Regions from separate parts of the Rhizobium sp. AG207R genome, predicted to be linked through region 1. Evidence: predicted binding sites of a transcription regulator. Region 1 holds the regulator's gene; the other holds the start of a gene.
What was found. The regulator LexA, encoded in region 1, represses DNA repair genes until DNA is damaged. The targets are predictions, from matches to a motif close to TGTTCNNNNTGTGTTCNG.
Positions count from the first base shown of each region.

Region 1 (4,411 bases):
GCCTTCAGTTCTTATTTCAACGGTATCGGTGCGAACGGCTTTGCCTACGGAACACCGGAATTGCTGTCGCCATCCGGTGACAACGCGGCCGGCTCCTTATTGGATGCGGCCGATATTTGGCTTGCTGGCCTGCGCAACAGCATAGGCGACAGGATCAGGCAAACCTTGCCGGGAGATACCGGCGCCTTTGCCGCGGCGCTTGTCACCGATGAGAGACGCGCAATCTCCAAGAATACGACGGAAGCGCTGAGAATTGCCGGCCTGACCCATATCATTGCAATTTCCGGTCTGAACATGGCGTTGTCGGCCGGCATTTTCTACATCGGCCTACGCTACTTGTTCAGCCTGTTTCCCGGTGTCGCGCAGGCCTGGCCGACCAAGAAGTTCGCAGCCCTCGGTGCGCTTCTCACTGTAACTGCCTATTATCTCATCTCCGGCTTCGGTGTATCCGCCGAGCGGGCCTTCATCATGATGGCGATCATGCTTGTGGCCGTGCTTTTCGATCGGCCATCGATCAGTCTGCGCAATGTCGCACTTTCAGCGATCATCATTCTTGTACTGTCGCCGTCGCAAGTCCTCGGTCCGAGCTTCCAGATGTCCTATGCGGCGACACTGGCGCTGGTGTCGGGCTATTCGCTATGGAAGCGGCGGCGGCATCGCGAAAACATTTTGCCGCGCGTCCGTCTATTGAGTCCGCTATTGTTCGTCATGCGCTTCTTCGCAGGCGTGACGTCGACCTCGTTCATCGGCGGCGCGTCGACGGCTATCTTCTCGATCGAGCATTTTCACCGGTTGGCGACATATGGGCTCGCCGCCAATCTCGCTGCTATGCCCATCGTCTCCTTTATCGTCATGCCATTCGGCATGGCGGCGATGCTGCTCATGCCGCTCGGTCTCGACGGGCCTTTCTGGAAAGTAACCGGCGAGGGACTGGAACTCGTTATCGTGATCGCAAGAACCGTAGCTGGTTGGGGAGGCGACATTACCTTCGGTCGCCAGCCGGCCTGGCTGATGCCGACATTCATTATCGGCTTCCTGATCATGAGCATATTGCGGACCCGGCTTCGTCATCTGGGCCTGCTATTATCGCTCTTGTCCATGGGCTTGGCGGCATTCGGATCTGGCGTACCGAAACCCGACCTGATGATCTCCGAAGATGGCGTCCTAGTCGCATTGCGCCAGGACAATATACTCGCGACCAATCGCGAGAGACCGCAGGCCTTTATTTTCGAACAATGGCAAAAGGCACTGGTTGCGGCGGACCATCAGCCTCCGACCATGCTCCCGGCTGACAGCCGACTTCCACAAATCGGCAAGGCAGATCGTTATAAGCGATTGAACAGTGAAGAACAGAAGGCGGTCCGTATCGCAATGGAAGAAGCCTTGGACCGCACCATGCAAGGCAGTTTCGCCTGCCAGAAAGGAGCATGGTGCGCGGCCATGCTTGAAAACGGCGCGATATTGGTCACTATCGAAAACGCGGCCTACCTGCCTGCGGCTTGCGACACGGGGAACATTATCGTGACGCCAATCCGGCTACGGCTCGACCATTGCCGTTCCGGAGCGATGCTCATAACCGGTGCGACATTGCGTAAAACCGGCTCCATCGAAATGGTGCTTACCGGAGACAAGCCCATCCTCTCAACCGCATTCGAGAACCCGCAGCGTCCCTGGACCAGGCATCGAACCTACGATTGGCGCACCGGCAAATTCGACGCGCCAATTGCGCCCACGTCACCCGCCATCGACAATTCACCGGTCAGTGATAGCGGCGAATAAGGCCAACGAGCTTGCCTTGGACCTTCACGCGATCCGGTCCGAAGATGCGGGTTTCGTATGCCGGGTTTGCAGCCTCAAGCGCGATGGAAGCACCCTTGCGACGGAAGCGCTTCAGTGTCGCCTCTTCGTCATCGACCAGCGCCACGACGATGTCGCCGGGATTGGCCGTCGTCGAATTGCGGATGATGACCGTATCGCCGTCGAAGATGCCGGCATCGATCATCGAATCCCCTCGAACTTCAAGCGCATAATGTTCGCCGGATCCGAGCATGTCGGCGGGAACGGTAATGTCGTGCGTATTGTTCTGGATGGCCGAGATCGGAACACCGGCAGCGATGCGGCCCATCACGGGCACCGACGCCGAGCTATTGTGATCGTCATTTGCCACCTTCGACGGAGCGGGCGGGGCAACGGGCTGCGGCTTTCCGAGGCTGCCCTCGATAACGCTCGGAGAAAAGCCGCGGCGCTGCTGCAGGCTCGGATTATAGGCGTCGGGAAGCTTGATGACTTCGAGCGCTCTGGCCCGGTTCGGCAGCCGGCGGATAAAGCCCCGCTCCTCCAGTGCCGTAATCAGGCGATGAATACCGGATTTCGATGCCAGATCCAGTGCATCCTTCATCTCGTCGAAAGATGGCGGAACCCCGGATTCCTTCATGCGTTCGTGAATGAAGAGAAGCAGTTCCTGCTGCTTGCGCGTCAACATCGTCTTGGAACCCCAGAATCAAGAAAAGCTGTGAAACAAATCCAGAACGGACACTATATGTTCCATATGTGTTCCGCAAGTACTTAAATTTCGGTAAAGCCTTGTGAGGTCAGTTAAATAATTACCATTTGCGAATGGATCGGCTCCGAACATCGGCGCGCTGTGTCTCCGTTAACCTGCAGAAAAATAAGAGAAATGCCGCTCTACTCGCTTCCGAGACTTTGTCGTTCAGCCCGTGCGCCGAGCATTTGGATGAACGTGCCGCGCGGCTGCATGAGCCAGCCATGGCAGAGAATCAGCAATCACGTTTGCGAGATTGCCTTCGATCCATGTCGTGTGCTCCGGGTGTTCCATGCTTCCATCTTGAATTGCGCGGGGGATGGGCGCAAATCTGCTTCGGCAAGCAAACAGGAGAAGCCATGATTTCGTCTCCGCATCCGCTGGATCATCTCGTGCTGCCGACCGTCGATATCGCTCTGGCACGCGAGCGCCTCGGCAAGCTCGGTTTTACAGTGGCTCCAGATGCGCGCCATCCCTTTGGCACGCAGAATGCCTGCGTCTTCCTTGCCGATAAAACCTATCTCGAACCTCTGGGCGTCGCGTCTGCGGAGCAGTGCGAGAAGAGCATCATGGATGGCAATGTTTTTGTTGCCCGCGATCAAGCCTATCGCTTCCGGGTCGGCGAAAATGGCTTTTCGGCCGTGGTATTCGGTACGGATGACGCGGTGGCGGATGACGAGCGCTTCAAAGCAGCTGCGATTTCGGCGGGGCAGATGCTGGATTTCTCCCGTCCCATGAAGATGCCGGATGGAACGGAAACCACGGCCGGTTTTCGTCTTGCCTTCGCCGCCGATCTGCGCGCGCCGGATTTTCTCGCTTTCTGCTGTCAGCGCATCAATCCGCTGCCGGCTGACCGCAGTGTGCTCGAGCGTCACGAAAACGGCGTGACTGGTATCGCGCGGGTAGCGCTTTGCGCGCCGAAGCCGGCGGCCTATCGCGGCTTCTTCGAGGAGCTTGTCGGTGGCCCGCGCATTATGGAGCATTCCTTTGGCCTGACGATCAAGGCCGCCAATGCCGATCTGGAGATTTTGACGCCGGAAGGAATGGAGGCATTCTATGATCTACCTGTTCGCACGAATGATCCGGGGCTCAGAGCACGTGCAATCCTTTTCAAAACGCGCGATCTTTCCGTGACATCGTCGCATTTCACTGCTAACGGCGTCACCTATACGCGTAAGAACAATCGTCTATTGGCGAGGTTGGCACCCGGTCAGGGCGCATTGTTCGCCTTTGAGGAGATAATATGAGCACGAATTCGGAAGTCACCGTCGGCGAGGGTGCCTCCAAGGTCCTCTTTTCCAATACTGCAAAGCTGTCGCTGATTGCCGGCCCCTGCCAGATGGAAAGCCGCGACCATGCGTTCATGGTTGCCGGCGTCCTGAAGGAACTTTGCGGCAAGCTGGGCATCGGCCTTGTCTACAAGTCCTCCTTCGACAAGGCGAACCGCACATCGCTGTCAGGCAAGCGTGGCATCGGCCTGGAAAAGGCGCTGGAAGTCTTTGAAGACCTGAAGAAGGAATATGGCTTTCCGGTTCTGACCGATATCCATACGGAAGAGCAGTGCGCCATCGTTTCCAAGACGGTCGATATCCTGCAGATCCCTGCTTTTCTGTCACGCCAGACCGATCTTTTGGTTGCAGCCGCCAAGACCGGCCGCGTGGTCAACGTCAAGAAAGGCCAGTTCTTGGCGCCGTGGGACATGAAGAACGTGCTTGCCAAGCTGAACGACAGCGGCAACCCGAATATTCTTCTCTGCGAGCGCGGTGCCTCCTTCGGCTACAACACGCTGGTCTCGGATATGCGCTCGCTGCCGATCATGGCGGCGATGGGCGCGCCCGTCATCTTCGATGCGACCCATTCCGTGCAGCA
Region 1 covers NZ_JAEPVT010000009.1:135,379-139,789, forward strand. The annotation lists gene JJQ51_RS21890 (ComEC/Rec2 family competence protein) at 1-1,779, shown strand, start outside; gene lexA (transcriptional repressor LexA) at 1,760-2,482, opposite strand; gene JJQ51_RS21900 (VOC family protein) at 2,902-3,789, shown strand; gene kdsA (3-deoxy-8-phosphooctulonate synthase) at 3,786-4,411, shown strand, end outside.

Region 2 (4,411 bases), on a different contig from region 1:
TTTCTGGTCTGTCATGTCTGTCCGCTCTCCCGCTTAGGGCGTGAATGCTGTTTCAGATGTATCGGATACGGGTTTGGAAGCAAAGCGCCGCTCGCGCCAGAGAATATAAAGCCCCGAGCCGATGATGATGAGGATGCCGAGCCATTTGATCGCATCCGGGAAATTGTCGAAGACGAGCCAGCCGAAGATCGTTGCCGAAACGATCTCGAAATACTGCAGCGGCGCGAGCGTCGAAGCTTGTACTGCGCGATAGGCATAGACTGTTAGGATGCCGGAGGCGGCCGCAGTCGCGCCGACGCCGAGCAAATAGAGCATTGCTGTCAGATCTGGAATAACCGGATAAAGGATTACAGATCCCGTCGCCTTGCCGATGCCAAGCAAGATCAGACTGAAGCCTATACCCCATAGTCCCGTTTGGAACTGCAGCGGCCACGCATCTTCGGTGTGGGAGACGACGCGCGTGATCATCACATAAACCGCAACGCAGAGTGCCGTGACGACGGGCAGCAGGGCAACGAAACCGACTTCCTGAAAGCTCGGCTGGATGATCAGCATGGCACCAAGAAAGCCGACTGCGCAGGCCGTGTAACGACGCCAGCCAATGGTTTCCTTGAGGAATATACTGCTGAGGATGGTGAGCATCATCGGCTCGACGAAAAAGATGGCAATGGCATCGGCCACTTCCATGACTTGCAGCGCGGTCACGAACGAGACCATGGACAGCGTTAAAAGGGCGGCGCGGATCGCGTGCACGCCGCTATGGCGCCACGACCATACGCCCCACTGTCCGCGCAAGGCCATCATGGGCAGGGCAAAGAGCGACTGAAAGATGAAGCGTGCAGCGGTGACTTCCGCCGGCGGAATGGTGGTTGCCGCGAGTTTGGAGAAGATATCCATGACCGGCGAGAGGACGACGGATAAAAACATCATCGACAGGCCGAAGGTCAGCTCAGATTGCTGCAATCGGACCGAGGAGCCGCTGGGGGTGTTCATTGCAGAATTTCCTTGAGAATCAGGTCTTTGCTACCGCCGTTCTGCACCAGTCGGCAAAGCGGGAGATAGCTTCCTCGGCACCGATTTCGTTAAGCGTCTCGTGCCGCATGTCGGGATAGATCTCGGTGGTGATACGAGAGAAGCCGGCTTTTTTCAAATGCTTTGCCAGCCAGGAAATCGCTTTCGCATTGTCGGTTGCCGGATCCTTGCCGCCGCCGACGAGATGAATCGGCATATCGCGGCGGAGACGATCGAGATGCGCCTTCTGTGGTGCGCGGAAGGTAAGTTCGAACAGGTCGAGCCAGAGCGAGACCGAGGCATCGAAGCCGCAAAGCGGATCAGCGATATATTTGTCCACCTGCCCAGGAATACGCGAGAGCCAGTCGAAATCCGTGCGACGGTTGCTGATCGATTTACCCCAGGTGCCGAAGGTCAGTTTCGGCAGCGGCCCGCTCGGGACGTCCGATCCCTTGAACATGCGCTCCGTTTTCAAGATGAGCTGGGCGGCGCGGCCGGCGAGTCCCGGATTAAAATTGGAATTCCAGACGGTGACCGCATCGAACTTGTCCGAATGCGTGACGACGGTGTTCAGGCTGATCAATCCACCCATGGAATGCCCGAAAAGGATGATCGGCAGGCCGGGATGGGTACTTGCGGCAAGCTCGCGCATGGCGAGCACATCGGTGATCACCTGTTCGACACCATTTCTCCGGGCAAAGCGGCCGATCGGCGCGTCAGGGGCGGTGGTCTCGCCATGGCCGCGATGATCGTGGGCATAGACATGGAAGCCTTGGCCCGCCATCGCATCGGCAAAGGCCCCGTATCGGCGGGAATGCTCGGCAAGACCGTGCGATATCAGCAGGACGCCGCGAGCATCGGTTGCCGCCGGCAAATGATGGTAGGCAAGGGTAGCGCCCGTCGGACTTTTCAGGCGCTTCGTCTCGGCGAACATATATTCGTTCCTCCCCAGTTGGACGAAAGGTTATCATCCGCCCGATTGCAATGGATAGGTAGTAAAGCTCACAGAAATAAATCTTTCCGAGCGCTGCGATTCAGGATTGCGCCCGCTCGCTCAAACTGCTTATTTGTTCCTATAATGTTCTAGTTGGAGGTACGCATGAAGCAGTGGCTTCGGGTATTTACGGTTGTGCTCGTTTCGGTCGGGGCGGCGGCAAGCGCTATGGCGCAGGAGCATAGCCGTGGACGGACGCGCTTTATCCTGGCGGCAAGCTGGGAGCCGGCATTTTGTCAGACGAACCAGAAGAAGGCGGAATGCCGAAACCAGTCGTCGAACAATCATGACGCGACGAATTTCTCCCTGCATGGTCTCTGGCCGATGCGGCAGGAATATTGCGATGTTTCCGAGGATCTGAAACAGGCGGATCGTGGCCGTGACTGGAAGGACCTGCCGGCGGTACAGCTTTCCCAAGACGTGAAGGTAAAGCTTGACAAGGTAATGCCGGGCACACAGTCGGGCCTGGAAAGGCATGAATGGATCAAGCACGGCACCTGCACGAAGCTGAGTGCGGATCAATATTTCTCCATCGCCGCTGGCCTGATCGCCGAGCTCAATACATCTGCTGTGCGCGATCTCTTCGCGCAAAATATCGGCAAGGAGCTGGATGCCGAGAGCATCAAGGCTGCTTTTGACCAGAGTTTCGGCGAGGGCGCCAATGCCCGCATCAAGATGAGCTGCCGCCGTGTTGGCGATGTCAGGATGATTTCAGAGCTGACCATCGGCCTCTCGGAGGATGCGATCGATCCGCAACAAGGCAGTGAGCTGCGGCTCGCCAAACTGATCCAAGGTGCCGGCAGCACCTCCTTCGGCTGCGACCGGGGCGTGGTGGACGCGGCCGGCTTCTGAGAAAATACGGCTTTTCTGACGCGGATAATGCCCTCGGACGAGGTTTCGCCGTTGCCCGAGGGCAGGGTTTCCCCTACATAGCGGCACAACTCGCAACGCTATTCGTCCGTGGAGCAACCCAAGCTATGGCACGTCAGTTCATTTATCATATGGCCGGTCTGAATAAGTCCTATGGCGCCAAGAAAATTCTCGAGAATATCCATCTCTCCTTCTACCCCGATGCCAAGATCGGTATTCTCGGTCCGAACGGTGCAGGTAAGTCGACCGTGCTACGCATCATGGCCGGCCTCGACAAGGAATATACCGGCGAAGCCTGGCTCGCGGAAGGCGCCACCATCGGCTATCTGCCGCAGGAGCCGCAGCTCGATCCCAACAAGACGGTTTTCGAAAACGTCATGGAAGGCGTTGCCAAGAAAACCGAAATCCTCAATCGCTACAACGAATTGATGATGAACTATTCCGACGAGACGGCGGAAGAGGGCGCTAAGCTCCAGGACATCATCGACAGCCAGAACCTCTGGGATCTGGAAAGCCAGGTGGAAATGGCGATGGACGCATTGCGCTGCCCGCCGCGCGATGCCGAAGTCACCAGCCTTTCCGGCGGTGAGCGCCGCCGTATCGCACTTTGCCGCCTGCTTCTCTCGCAGCCGGACCTGCTGCTGCTCGACGAACCGACCAACCATCTCGACGCTGAGACCATTGCCTGGCTGGAAAAGCACCTGCGCGACTATCCGGGTGCAGTGATGATGATCACCCACGACCGCTACTTCCTCGACAATGTTACCGGCTGGATTCTCGAACTCGACCGCGGCCGCGGCATTCCATACGAAGGCAACTACTCCGCCTATCTGCAGGCCAAGGCCAAGCGCATGCTGCAGGAAGCCCGCGAAGAAGCTGGCCGCCAGAAGGCGATCAGCCGCGAACAGGAATGGATCGCCTCCAGCCCCAAGGCCCGTCAGGCCAAGTCCAAGGCGCGTATCAACGCTTACGAACAGCTGGTCGATGCTGCTGAAAATCAGCGTCCCGGTGATGCGCAGATCATCATTCCGGTCAGCGAGCGTCTCGGCCAGGTGGTGATCGAGATGGAGGGCATCACCAAGGGCTTCGAAGGCCGTACGCTGATCAACGATCTGTCGATCAAGCTGCCGCCCGGCGGCATCGTCGGCATCATCGGCCCGAACGGCGCCGGCAAGACGACCCTGTTCAAGATGATCACCGGCCAGGAAAAGCCGGATTCCGGCTCGATCCGCATCGGCGAGACGGTGCATCTCAGCTATGTCGACCAGAGCCGCGACGCGCTTGATGGCAATAAGACGGTATGGGAGGAAATCTCCGGCGGCGCCGAAATCATCAAGCTCGGCAAGTTCGACATGAACTCGCGCGCCTATTGCGGCGCCTTTAACTTCAAGGGCGGCGACCAGCAGCAGAAGGTCGGCAGTCTCTCTGGCGGCCAGCGCAACCGCGTGCACCTGGCCAAGATGCTGAAGTCCGGCGGCAACGTGCTTCTGCTCGACGAACCGACCAACGACCTCGATACGGAAACGCTGGGGGCGC
Region 2 covers NZ_JAEPVT010000006.1:114,986-119,396, reverse strand. The annotation lists gene JJQ51_RS15530 (CaiB/BaiF CoA transferase family protein) at 1-15, opposite strand, end outside; gene JJQ51_RS15525 (DMT family transporter) at 34-993, opposite strand; gene JJQ51_RS15520 (alpha/beta hydrolase) at 1,013-1,945, opposite strand; gene JJQ51_RS15515 (ribonuclease T2 family protein) at 2,111-2,857, shown strand; gene ettA (energy-dependent translational throttle protein EttA) at 2,983-4,411, shown strand, end outside.
Region 2: a site for LexA is predicted at 2,080-2,097, ahead of JJQ51_RS15515 (ribonuclease T2 family protein). Genes of this name have one in related genera too.